DNA from 2 places in the Dietzia sp. NPDC055877 genome. Region 1 is predicted to be linked to the other one. Evidence: riboswitches for the same ligand, from Rfam matches in the RefSeq annotation. Region 1 holds a riboswitch; the other holds the start of a gene.

Evidence for each region. A riboswitch is a leader RNA that binds a small molecule or an ion and turns the genes downstream of it on or off. The one in region 1 is predicted to bind cyclic di-AMP.
Region 2: another riboswitch for cyclic di-AMP. It lies ahead of ACWGLC_RS06350 (transglycosylase family protein); the one in region 1 lies ahead of ACWGLC_RS08495 (C40 family peptidase).

Annotation. Positions count from the first base shown of each region.
Region 1 is NZ_JBSHCV010000005.1:181,163-188,934, forward strand. It holds gene trpD (anthranilate phosphoribosyltransferase) at 1-631, shown strand, start outside; gene ACWGLC_RS08490 (DEDD exonuclease domain-containing protein) at 682-2,331, opposite strand; cyclic di-AMP (ydaO/yuaA leader) riboswitch at 2,796-2,947, shown strand; gene ACWGLC_RS08495 (C40 family peptidase) at 2,960-3,565, shown strand; gene ACWGLC_RS08500 (NlpC/P60 family protein) at 3,733-4,872, shown strand; gene ACWGLC_RS08505 (glycosyltransferase family 4 protein) at 4,927-6,060, shown strand; gene ACWGLC_RS08510 (AMP-dependent synthetase/ligase) at 6,093-7,772, opposite strand, start outside.
Region 2 is NZ_JBSHCV010000004.1:30,095-35,335, forward strand. It holds gene ACWGLC_RS06340 (helicase-associated domain-containing protein) at 240-2,771, opposite strand; gene ACWGLC_RS06345 (hypothetical protein) at 2,888-3,085, shown strand; gene ACWGLC_RS06350 (transglycosylase family protein) at 3,218-3,850, opposite strand; cyclic di-AMP (ydaO/yuaA leader) riboswitch at 3,864-4,018, opposite strand; gene ACWGLC_RS06355 (hypothetical protein) at 4,199-4,501, opposite strand; gene ACWGLC_RS06360 (cold-shock protein) at 4,631-5,038, shown strand; gene ACWGLC_RS06365 (DUF2771 family protein) at 5,125-5,241, opposite strand, start outside.

The DNA.
Region 1 (7,772 bases):
GCCCGACGAGGTCGCCCGGTGCCTGGATGAGGTGGGGATCGCCTTCTGCTTCGCCCCCGTCTTCCATCCCGCCCTGCGCTTCGCGGCCGCGCCGCGCAAGGAGATCGGCATACCGACGGTGTTCAACATCCTCGGGCCGCTCACGAACCCGGCGTCCCCGATCGCGAATCTCATCGGGTGCGCGTTCGAGAATCTCATGCCGGTTATGGCCGAGGTGTTCGCGCGTCGGGAAAAGTCGGCCCTGGTCGTCCGCGGATCCGACGGGCTCGACGAGATCACCATGACCGGGGCGACACGCGTGTTGCGTGTCGCGGGCGGGCATGTCGACGAGGATTCAATCGAACCCGGGGATTTCGGCATGCAGACCTGCTCGATCGAGGAGTTGCGGGGCGGCGACGGCGAGCACAATGCGGGTGTTGCCCGCGATCTGCTCGCGGGCGTGAGAGGCCCGGTCCGTGATGCCGTGCTCCTGAACTCCGCGGCAGCCCTGGTGGCCTTCGACGGGCTGGACAGGGACGCGGACCTGGTGAGCGCCATGCGTTCTGCAGTGGATCGGGCGGCGGCGGCGATCGACGACGGCTCGGCGGCTCGGCTACTCGACACGTGGGCCCGGGTCAGTAGGGTTCGCTGACGCCGCTCTCCTGGGTGGGGGACCCGCGGCTGGCCCGTCCCTCGGGTGTGCTAACGCCCGCCGTTCGTCTCCGCGTGTTCCGACGCCGCGCGTTCGGCGCGCGAGGCCCAGTCGCTCACGGTGTGCGCGCCGTTCACGGGGAGTTGCCACGAGCCGGCGACGGACACGATGCGTGTGGGTGCGGAATCTATCCATCGGTGGACATTCCGCACCTGGTCCAGGGTCGCACCACCCAGCGGCCCGGGCCCGGGCCGCACTGACGTCGCCGCCGTGCGTAGCGCGTCGATGACCGGCATCGGCGAGGCGCCGGTGGGTACCGCTCCCGAGCCCGCGAGACGGCCGTGACGGATCACCGCCACCTCCCACCTCCCGCGGCCCGCTCTCTGGGCCAGGACCAGCTCGGTCAGGCCCGCGGTGGCAGCGAGTTCCTGGAGCCGGGTGAGGACACGGATGAGCATGGCGGTCCGGTCCCGTAGCCGGGCCGCGCGTTCGAAGCCGCCTTCCGCGGCGATGTCGTCCACTCTCGCCGTCAACGTCCGCAGGGGCCCGGAATCCTCTCCGGTCACCAGTGCGATCCAGTTCTGCGGTGTCGGTTCGGCCCCGAAGCCCATGACGAGGTCTTCCCATGCTGATCGCGCGTCCTCGGCTCGCCGGAACGGCCCCAACGCCAGATGGTCCTCCGGGATTCGGCTCACCCGTCCCTTCGTGCCCCGCCCGCGTGGTGGGGCGAGCCACCAGCCGCGCCGGGGAGCGCGGGACCGGCGGTTGAAGGGCGGTTGGAGCGAGTCGATCAACTGCTCTTCGACGCTCCATGCCTCGAGCAGGTGGGAGCACTCCACAGCCTCGACGGATTCCGCGAGTCCGACCATCGTTCGCATCCGCCCCCGAGTGTCACCGCCGGAGAAGTAGGAACGCGCTCGCCGCCGGACATCGACGGACGAGCCCACGTAGAGGGGGACGCCCTCACCGTCGCGGAAGACGTAGGCGCCGGAGCCGGTGGGCAGTGAGTCGGTGAGCGAGGCCCGACGACGGACCTCGGGGGACAATCGCCCGTCGTAGGAACGGAGCTCCGACAGCGTGGAGACCCCGCAGTCGCCCACCCTGGAGATGAGCGCGTGGAGGACGTCCACGGTCGCCCTGGCGTCCTGAAGGGCGCGGTGGTTCGGCTCGACGGCCGATCCGAGGTGCGCTGCGAGTGTCCCCAACCGGTGCCCCCGCGTCTCCCCGCTGTGCAGGATGCGGCGGGCGAGCGTGAGGGTGCACAGAGACAAGGGCTCGGGCCACTCGTTTCCTGTGGCGGATGCCGCTGCGCGAAGGAACCCGAGATCGAACCTGGCGTTGTGTGCCACCAGGACAGCTCCCCGGGAAAACTCGAGGAACGTCGCCATGACCTCGCCGAGCCGTGGCGCGTCCACGAGATCGCCGGGCAGGATCCCGGTGAGTCGGCTGATATGCGTGGGGAGGGGGCTGTCGATCGCGACGAAGGTGGACAGCTCCGCCTGTACTTCGCCGCCGCGTACCCGTACCGCGCCGACCTCGGTGATCTCATCGGTACCGGCTCGCGTGCCCGTCGTCTCCAGGTCGACGACGACGAAGGTGATCTCCGACAGCAGTGGTTCGAGCTCATCGAACGACGTCTGCACCCCCGGCGAGGTGGTCGACGGCGCCGATGCCGTCGGTGGAGAGATCGGTCGGGACATGCCGCAGACCGTAGCGTTCCGGTCCGACACTGCTGGCGCCCCGGCCGCTCGTCGAGGGGATGTCGTACCTGCTGTCTATGGTCCGGCCTGTCGGTCATCACGACACGCGGATCGCGGGTCGGTAACGGACGGGCAACGCGCCCGGGACGGAGTGTGAGATAGATCATGTTTTCATTGGACTGTGGACGATGCCCTGCGGCGGATCGCGGTTGCTCCGGATGTATCGTGGAGTTCCTGTGGTCGGAAAGCCCCCAGGTAGACGCCCTTTCTGCGGAGTCCTGCGGGTATGTTCTCGCCCCTGATGTCCGGTCTGCGATCGAGGTGCTGCGGGATGTCGGAATGGTCTCTTCCGTCGAGATCCTGGCTGCATTTCCCGCCGCATAGGCGATGGGCTGGACTTCGGCGAGACGTTTTCGTAACCTTTTCGAGACCTCGGAAGTCATCACCCGCCCACCGGTGGGGGGCCGAGGTCAACACCTAAGCACCGTCACGGTGCGCCGGGGAACCAAGAACTACTGGGGTGAATCGCCCGAGGGCCTCGAAGGTCCGAGAGTGTAGGACAGACTTCCGTGTCCGAACCCGTCAGCTAACCCGGTCGGTGTCGCAGGAAGAAAGAGGAAAGACTCTCGTGGGAGCCCACAGCATCAAGACCAGTTCGACCGGCCGTCGTGTGGCCGCAGCCGGACTGCTCGCCGCCGGAGCGGCCGTCGCCGGATCCGGTACCGCCGCCGCCGCACCCGTGACAGTCGACGTTCCCGTCGAGCTTCGTCTGCCGGGTGTGCCTTCTCAGGTCACCGTTGATCTGCCCGAGGGGATCGCCCTCCCCGCCGGTCTTCAGCAGGCCGCCGCGCCCGTGGAGGAGTTCGCAGCTCCCGCGCCGCAGGTCAGCACCGGCCAGAAGATCCTCGACGCGGCCTCGACCCGCGTCGGTTCCCCCTACGTCTGGGGCGCGACCGGGCCGGATTCCTTCGACTGCTCGGGCCTGACCTCGTGGGCGTACCAACAGGCCGGGATCTCCATTCCGCGCACCAGCCAGGCCCAGGTCGGTGGCGGCACCCAGGTCTCCAAGGCCGATCTGCAGCCGGGTGACATCGTCGCCTTCTACAGTGGCGCCAGCCACGTGGGCATCTACGCCGGTAACGGCCAGGTCGTTCACGCACCGTACTCCGGCACCTCGGTCAGCTACGCCCCGCTGGACTCCATGCCGTTCTACGGCGCGACCCGCTACTACTGATCGGGTCCCCCGCACTTCGCAGACCCCGCTGATCCTGGTGAGGAACCAGGACCAGCGGGGTCTTGTCGTCTGTAACATTCGTTTCCGGACACCCGATGCCACCCTTGACGTCCGTGATCGCGGACGGATCCGGCATCCCACCGATTCGAGAGTTCGACCCACATCAGATGACACGCAGTCTCATCGCGGCCGTCGGCGCGGCGACCGTGGCACTTTCGCTCACCTTCGGGGCTGTCGCGTCCGCGCAGCCGGCGCTTCCCGCCCCGCGGGTTCCTGCTGATGCCGTTCCCTCCGACGAGCCGGGGGGTGGGGACGATCAACTGGCCGGCGAGGCCGAGACCGACGATTCTCCGATGGCAGGAGGGAGCCGAGGCCTCGCGGACGCCGGGGAGGACCTCGCGGAGCTGTCGCGCTTGTCGGAAGAGGCCGGAGCGCTGGGCGAGGAACTCCACCTGGCCCGCGCGGAACTGGAGCGCTCGGTCGCCGATCGGGACCGCCTGGAACGTGCGGCGGGTGTCGCGGCGGCAGCCGCGGCGGCCGCGGACGGGACCGCTCGCCGGGACCAGTCACTCGTCGACCACCTGGCGGCGATGAGATATCGCGGCGGCGACACCGGCGCGACCCGTGCTGCCGTTCTCGCCGAGAGCCCGCGGGACCTGGTCCACCGACTCGATGCGCTCAGCCGTCTCTCCGGCGCCACCACCACGGCCCTGGACGCGTCCAGGGCCGCCTCTGTCGATGCCGCGAGGCTCCGGGAGGAGGCGACGGGGGCTGCTGATGCGGCGAGGGCGGTCGCAGAGGACACGCGGAAGAGGATGGAAGAGCTCGACCGGCGCTCGGATGAGATGCGGGCCCGGATGGACGAGGTCCGGCGGCGGGTCGACGCCCTGTCTGATTCCCAGCGCGCGCTGTGGATCGGCGGGCCGATGGTCCCGGACGGTTACGTCGCCCCTCCGGTCGACGGGATCAACTCCGCTGCACTCCGGACCGCTCTGACCCGGCTGGGGTCTCCGTACTCCTGGGGCGCCACCGGGCCGTCGGAGTTCGACTGTTCCGGGCTCATGGTGTGGTCGTACGCCCGGGAGGGCAAGACGCTGCCTCGCTCGAGTCAGGCGCAGGCCGCAGCCGGGGCGCCGGTCGCACCGGCGGACATGCAGCCGGGTGACCTGGTGATCTACTACCCGGGCGCCACGCACGTCGGAATGTACGCCGGTGACGGACTGGTTCTCCACGCACCGACCTACGGGGTCCCCGTCAAGCTCGAGAAGGTCGACGCGATGCCGATCAGCGGCATCCGCCGGTACTGAGAGAACGGCAGGTCGGGCGGGTGTCCGGCCTCCCGTGTGGCAGGCTCGGAGTCGATGACGAAGACCCTGCTGATCACCAACGACTACCCGCCGAGGCCCGGGGGCATCCAGTCGTACCTCGAGACGTATCTGGAACACCTCGACCCTGACGACGTCGCGGTGTTGGCGTCGACCTTCCGCGGTGACGAATCCACCCGATACGACGAGTCGAAGCCGTATCTGGTGGAGCGGGTGCCGACGGAGATGCTGCTGCCGACGCCGGATCTGGCCGGTCGGGCCCGCCGCCTGGCCGAGGACTTCGGCGCCAGCACCATCTGGTTCGGCGCGGCCGCCCCACTGGCCGCGATGGCCCCGGTACTGAGGGCCGGGCCGGTGAACCGCATCGTGGCCAGCACCCACGGGCACGAGGTGGGATGGTCGATGCTGCCCGGCTCTCGGCAGGTACTCCGGGTGATCGGCGACTCCACGGACGCCGTGACCTACGTCAGCGACTACACCCGCCGCCGGTTCGCGTCCGCATTCGGGCCGAGGGCCAGGTTGGTGCACCAGCCCGGAGGGGTCGACACGGACCGGTTCCGTCCGGGCCCGTCGGCCCGGAAGGCGATCCGTCAGCGCTATGGGGTGGCCGATCGTGACGTAATTGTGTGCTTGTCCCGTCTCGTGCCGCGAAAAGGCCAGGACATGCTGATCAGGGCCCTGCCGGAGATCGCCCGACGGGTGCCGGGGGCGGTGCTCGTCGTAGTCGGGGGAGGCCCGTACCGGCGAACACTCGAAGGCCTGGCGCGGCGTCACGGCGTCACCGACCGCGTGATCTTCACCGGTCGCATCCCCGCCGAGGAGATCGTCGACCACCACCGCATGGCGGACGTCTTCGCCATGCCCTGCCGCACGCGCGGTGGCGGGCTGGACGTGGAGGGCCTGGGGATCGTCTATCTGGAGGCCTCCGCGTGCGGCGTGCCCGTGGTGGCTGGCCGGAGCGGGGGAGCGCCGGAAACCGTCCAGAACGGCCGTACCGGGTCGGTCGTGGACGGTACCTCCGTCGCCGAGATCGTCGATTCGGTGGCCGGGATCCTCGAGGACAGGCCCCGGGCGTCCGCGATGGGGATGCGGGGGCGCAACTGGGCGCTGGATCGCTGGCGCTGGCAGGACTTGGCCAGAGACATGGAACGCGTGCTCTCGGGGGACTGACCCGGGAGCACGCGTTCCGTGCGGGCGCCGTATCAGGCGTAGAGGGCCTCGATCTGCCGGGCGTACTTCTGGTGCACCACGTTCCGCTTGACCTTGAGCGAGGCCGTCAGTTCACCGGTCTCCTCCGTGAACTGGTCCGGCAGCACGTGGTACTTCTTGATCGACTCGGTGTGCGAGACCGAACGGTTGGCCCGCGCCACGGTCTGCTCGAGGTGCTCGATCAGGCCTGCGTCCTTGAGCAGGTCGTAGAGCGAACCGGTCTTGCCGTGATGGTGCTTCCACCGCTCGAGCGCCTCGGGGTCGAGCGTGAGCAGCACGGAGATGAACGGCTGCCCGTCGCCTACGCACACCGCCTCGGAGATCAACGGATCGGCTCGGAGCGCGTCCTCGAGCTGGTTGGGGGCGACGTTCTTGCCTCCGGCGGTGACGATGATCTCCTTCTTGCGGCCGGTGATCGTCAGGAATCCGTTCTCGTCGAGCGTGCCGAGATCGCCGGTACGGAACCAGTCGCCGGCGAATGATTCGGCCGTCGCCTTCTCGTTCTGCCAGTACCCGGAGGCTACGACGGGACCGCTGACCTCCACCTCGCCGTCAGCGGCGATGCGCACCGCGCAGCCCGGTAGCGGCTGCCCGACGCTGCCGATCCGCATGCGTCCGGGCGTGTTCACCGTGATGGCCGCGCACGTCTCGGTCAGGCCGTAGCCCTCGAAGATGTTGACCCCGATGCCGTCGAAGAAATGCGTGAGGCGCTCGCCGAGCGCCGCACCGCCCGAGATCGCGATCTCGCAGCGGCCACCGAGCGCGGCGATGAGCTTGGCGTAGACCAGCCTCGAGAACACGGCATGGCGGAGCCGGAGGATCGGGCCCACACGGCCGTCCTGTCGTGCTCGGGAGTACGCGACGGCCGTGTCGGTGGCCTTGTCGAACATCCAGGCCTTGAACGCGCCGCCGTCCTGGGCGGTCGCCTGGGCCTTGTTGAAGACCTTCTGGAAGACCCGGGGCACCGCGAGGATGTAGTGGGGACGCATCTCCGCGAACGTGTCGACGAGGTTGGCGATATCGGACGAGTGCGCGATGGTCACGCCGGCGTGGAAGCCGGCGTAGGTGATGGCCCGGGCGAGCACGTGGGCCAGCGGGAGGAACATGACCGTCGTCGCGTCGTCGCGGAGGTACTGGTGGAACGGGGTCTCGAGGACGGCCAGGGTCTCGGACATGAAGTTCCGGTGGGTGAGCATGCAGCCCTTGGGCCGGCCGGTCGTTCCGGACGTGTAGATGAGCGTCGCGGGGGAGTCGGCCCGCACCGAGGCGCGTCGTTCGTCCAGCACGGACCCGTCGACCGATTCGCCCTCGGACGTGAGCATGTCGATCACCGGGGTGTTCCCGTCGATCACCAGCACCTCGGGAGTGCTCTCGAGTCCGGTGACGCCATTTCGCGCGGTGACCGCGTACTCGTCCTTCTCGACGATGATCAGTCGCGCTGCGGAATCCTCCATGATCCAGCGGATCTGCTCGGAACTCGAGGAGTCGTACACGGGGACGGTGACAGCCCCGACCGCCCAGATCGCGAAATCGATGACATTCCACTCGTACCGGGTCGAGCAGAGCAGTGCGACCCGGTCACCGGCCTGGATTCCTCGCACCACCAGGCCGCGGGCGACGGCACGGACGGTATCGGCGAACTCCCGGTTGGTGACGTCGGTCCACTCGCCGCC
Region 2 (5,241 bases), on a different contig from region 1:
GAAAATCTGATAGGCGGCGAGGTGTAGAAGGGCGGTTCCGCGATACGGATCGGCTTCCGGCGGTGGGCGCGGTCGCAGACAGCGGCATGGCAGTGGACGCAGACGGCGGCAGGGCAGCGGGCGCAGACGGCGGCAGGGCAGCGGGCGCAGACAGCGGCAGGGCAGGGGGCGCAGACCGCGGCGGGGCAGCGGGCGAAGGCGCAGGCATCGGCCACCGCCGCAGGCGCGCCCTGGCCGGCTCAGCGCGTCGGGTCGACGTCCGCCACGGAGATGACCCGGTGCAGCGGCAGGGTGACGGCCTCGGCGGTGTCGGGCTCAATGCCCTCGACGCGCCCTCCGCCCACTGACGCCGGCACGATCAGCCGCGCGGTGGACCGGCCCTGCGCGTCGACCACCGAGACGGTCACCGCGGTTCCGGTGGAGGCGGCCTCGTGCAGGCGGGCGATCGCGGCCTCGCCGGTGTAACCGCCCGCGCCGCCGGGGCCGCCCGCACCGGTGCGGGCGGCGCGGACCCGGTCGGCCGAGCGCATCGCGGCCACGGCGGCACGCAGGTCGGCGGGCCCGGGAGCGCGGGCGGGGATGCGGGGTGCGCGCCCGGGGCTGGAGGCGTGGACTCGCGCGACGGGCCGGCTCAACGCCACGACCGCCCCGGAGGTGTCCTCGACGACCGGCGCGTACCCGTCCTCCCGCAGCGCCTCGACCAGGTCGAGCGGCCGAGCCTGCGAGATGAGCACGGTCGGGGCCACCATCCGCAGGGCGCATTTCTCGGCGGCGGGCGAGCCGAGCACCTGGGCGACGAGCGACGGGTCGTCGCAGCGTACGAACGACAACGCCGTCCCCACCCGCAGTCGCCCGTGCCGGCGCGCGACGTCCTCGACGAGGTAGTCCAGCGACTGCGGCACCGGCGTGACGGAGGTGCGGGTGAGGAGGTCGCGGACCCCGGAGGCGGTGCGCCCGGCGTCGAGGGCGCGCCGCAGCGAGGACTCGGTGACGCGGTAGGTGGTGGCGGCGCCGGCTGACTCGACGTCCGCGAGCAGCGCGAACTCGGCCGCGAGCTCGGGAACGAGGGGCCCTGGCGCGAGGATCGTCAGGTCGGCCTGCACGATCACCTCGGAGACCGGGTCGGGCAGCGCCGCCGCGAGGACCGGCTCGAGTTCCTCGACGGTCGGTGCCGCGCCGGGCGCGCCGGCGGTGGTCGCGGCGGGGGAGCCGTCCACCAGCATGCGGGCGGCGCTGGTGGCGGTGGTGACGACGACGAGGCCCAGCCGCCGTGCTTCGGACACCGTCTCGGTGACCGGCGACCCGCCGGCCCGGGAGAACCACACCGGCGAGAACCAGCGCACCACCTCGGGCAGCAGTGTGTCCCCGGGTTCGGCGGCCGGGTCGAGGCGCGCGAGGGCGCCCAGGACACGCGCACGTTCGGCGGCGGGAGGCGGGCCGACGGGATCGCCGAGTGCCGGGACGGTGCCGCCGCCTTCGAGTTCGGCGCCCACCCGCCACGGTGCGCGCGGCATGGACCACCACGCCAGGACCAGTTCGGCCCAGCGCCGGGCGGGCTCCCGGGCGGACCAGATGTCGGCGGCCTCGGTGGGAGCCCACACGGAGTCGTAGGCGATGTCCCCGACCTCGGTGTCGCCCACGGCGATGAGTCCGGCCGCCGCCAGGATCTCCAGCAGCAACGGGAGCTCGGACTCCTCCAGCTGCGCGGCCCGGGCGACGCGGCGCAGCTCGCGCACACCCACGCCGCCGGCCTTGAGCGTGGTCAACGGGATCGTCGACAGGGCGGCGAGGACGGAATCGCAGCGGTGCAGCAGGTCGAGCGCGGCCACGCCGCCCGAGGCATCGGCGTTCTTGGCGGCCTTGCCGGTGCGGCCGTCCACCGGGTCGGCCCACGCGGGCAGGTCCAGCAGTGACGGGCCGCTGGTGGCGCCGATCGTCGCGGACGCGGAGGCGGAAGCGGTGCCGGAAGCAGTCGCTGCGGAAGCGGTGGCGGGACGCGCGCCGTGGCGCGCCCGGTCCAGGGCGTGGGCGCGCGGGATGACCACCTCGCCGGGGCCCGACCCGGCCCGGTCGCCGGCCGGGCCCCGGCCGCTGGGTCCGCTGGCGCCTGCGTCCCCGCCGGTGGTGATCTCGGCGAGGCCTGCGGCGGCGAGCTCGGCGGCCGCGGCCCGGACGGACTCGGACGCGCCGGATCCCAGCGCACCGACCGGGGAACGGCCGCGGGCGATCGCCTCGAGCACACCCGACGCCGGAGCGGACAATCCCGCCCACGCCTCCTCGAGCGAGGTCCCGGCGGGTTCGCCCGGGTGCGGCGCCACCACAGGTGCGGCAGAGATTGCCGACGCGGTGACCGGAACCAGCCGGGCACCGTCCTCCTCTCCCCAGATCAGGGCGAGGTCCCGGAGACGGGCGACGGCGGTGGGGAATGGGGCGGTGTCGTCGTCCTTGCGGTTTTTCTTTGACTTGTTGCTGCCGACCCCGAGACGTTCCGCGACCGCCGACAGGGGGACGGCCCCGGAATCGGCACCCAACGCGGCGGCCGTGGCCAGCACCAGTAGCTCCGGCCACGACAGCGTGCCCATCGCCCGCGCGGTGGACGCAGGCAACCGCAGCCGCGAGGCCAACACCTCCAGCGACGCGGGGGCGGGCGTGGCCACGTCCGGGCGCAGGGTGCACATGCGCACGAGGGCGTCGTCGGACTGCTCGGCGAGCCAGGCGGGAAAGCCCGGTTCGCCGGCGCTCGGGCGGGACGTGGCGCGGGAGGTCGACATGATCCGTCCCAGCCTAGTGACGTCGGCGCGGGTGTGCGCGCGTGCGCCGGGCGAGGGCCGTGACGGTATCCGACCCACTTGCTGACACAGTGCGCCCGAGGTGAGAGACTTGCAGCGTGGCTGCCAAGAAGAAACTGACCTATGACAACCCGGGATGGCCCGACGCCTCGTTCGGCGAGCACCCGGTCACCGAACTCGCCGCGCTGGTCGCGGGCGGACTGTCGCCGTTCGGCGAGGAGCGCTTCCCGCTCCCGCACGAGCGTCTGCACTACGTCCACCCGGAGACCGTGGTCAACAAGACCGTCCGGGCCTGACGCGGCGCCGACACAGCGGACAACGAAGGGCCGCCACTCCCTGGAGGGGGTGGCGGCCCTTTCGTGTGCGTCCGAACTAGGACGCGAGGCCCGTCGCGCCGTGGGTCGGTGGCCGACCCACGGCGTTGAGCATCAGTTCAGGTAGGTCGCGAAGAAGTTGTCGACCGCGTCCTGGTTGGCGGCGTAGGCGCTGTCGATGGCGTCCTGGTTGGCCTCGTAGGTCGGCAGGACCGGCAGCGCGATACCGCGGGCCACGGCCTCGTCGTGCAGCGTCTGGGCATGGTCGGAGGCGGTGACGGCCTCGGGGGCCTCCTCGGCCGCGGGAGCGGCCGGGGCCGGAGCCGGGTTCGGGGTGAGGTTGTTCACGTCACGCGGGGTCGGCGCGGAGTTCAGGCCCAGCTTGGACGAGCAGGCGGGCCAGGCGCCCCAGCCCTGGCCGGCCAGCGTCTTCTCGGCGATCGCGATCTGCTGCTCGCGCGAGGCCTGGTTGGCGGTCGGCGCGAACTGGGTGCCACCGTAGGCGGCCCAGGTGCCCTGCGAGAACTGCAGGCCGCCGTGGTAACCGTTGCCGGTGTTGATGCCCCAGTTGCCGCCGGACTCACACTGCGCGAGGCGGTCCCAGTCGGAATCCGGGGCGGCGTTGGCGCCGGGCGCGAAGGCCAGGCCGGCGGCCGAGAGGGCGGTGCCCGCGATGACGGCCTTGACGGCGGTCTTCGGCGCGGAGGAGGTGGTGGCGGCGCGGTGGCGTCCGGTGTTCGAGGTCATGTACGCGTCAGTCCTTTTCACTCTGTGCCTACGGGGTGAGCTGTCGGGTTCGGACGAGTGTGTCCGGCCGCCGCTGGCGGCTTCACCCCAAGGCGACCGTCTGGCCGCCGGGCCCGGCGTGGGCCCTGTCGGGTCCCCCGTCTCCGCCCGGTTAATGGATTGGTCACATCGGCCGCAGGGCGGAGTTCGGGGGTGCGTCCGATGCCAACTCGCTGACGAGTCTGGAAAGAACTGTAGCGGTTCGATGCGGGATCGTCACCATTCTGAAATAAAACCTGGTGGGACGGCGCGAATCGGTGAGTTGTTATCCCCCCGTTACCTGGGGCGTTACCACAAAGGTGCCGTTTGTCACACCTTCGGCGGACGTGAACCCAGAATCGCGTACAGGAGTCCCAGGACGAATCCGGTCGGTGTGAACAGCATCGCGACCAGGTAGAGGATGGTCGGCGCGTCCCGGCCGAGGATCAACGGGGTGCCCGCAGCGATGATCGTGAAGATCACGCCGATGCTGAAGATCACCATTGCGGTGATGAAGAGACCACGACGACGAGGCGCCGTGCTGCTCGCCCCGGTCACGGAAGGGGCGGCCTCGGACCCGGCCGGGGCCCAGGGGTCGGTGGCATCTGTCGGGCGCTGGTCGTCGGAGCTCACAGGGGGCAGGGTACCGCCCCCGCCGGGACGGGTACCAACGCGGATGGCTATGTGGGTAGGGGTATTGTCGGAGCATCAGTTGAGGTCGTGGTCGCGCAGGTGCGCGCCTGTGTCTAGAGGGGGATCGCGGTGCCCAGCGGCAAGGTAAAGTGGTTCGACGCGGAGAAGGGCTTCGGCTTCCTGTCCCAGGAGGGCGGGGAAGACGTCTACGTGCGCGCCGACGCGCTGCCCGCCGGGGTCGAGACGCTGCGCCCGCGTCAGCGCGTCGAGTTCGACATGGTCTCCGGCCGCCGCGGCCCGCAGGCACTGCGCGTGGTGGTCCACGACGAGCCCGCCACCGCCGGCGCCGAGGAGCGAACCCCGCGCACCGGCCCCCGCCGCTCGGCCGACGAACTCCACGGCATGGTCGAGGACATGATCAAGGTGCTCGAGTCGACCGTGCAGCCCGAGCTGCGCCGAGGCCACCGGCCCGACGCCAAGGTCTCCGGCCGGGTCGCCTCCGTGCTCCGCGCGGTCGCCCGCGAACTGGAGCCGTAGCTTCCGGCCGGATGGCAGTCAGATAGCTGAACACAGATGCCGTGACGGCGCCGATCGAGATGATCGGCGCCGTTTCGCGTGCCGGGTCAGTCGGCCGCGGTACCGGCGCTGGCGCCGGCTGCGTCGGCGTAGAGGAAGCTCATCGACCACTCGCCGTTGAGGATGGTCGGCTCGCCGGCGGCGTCGTAGACCACCGGGACCGA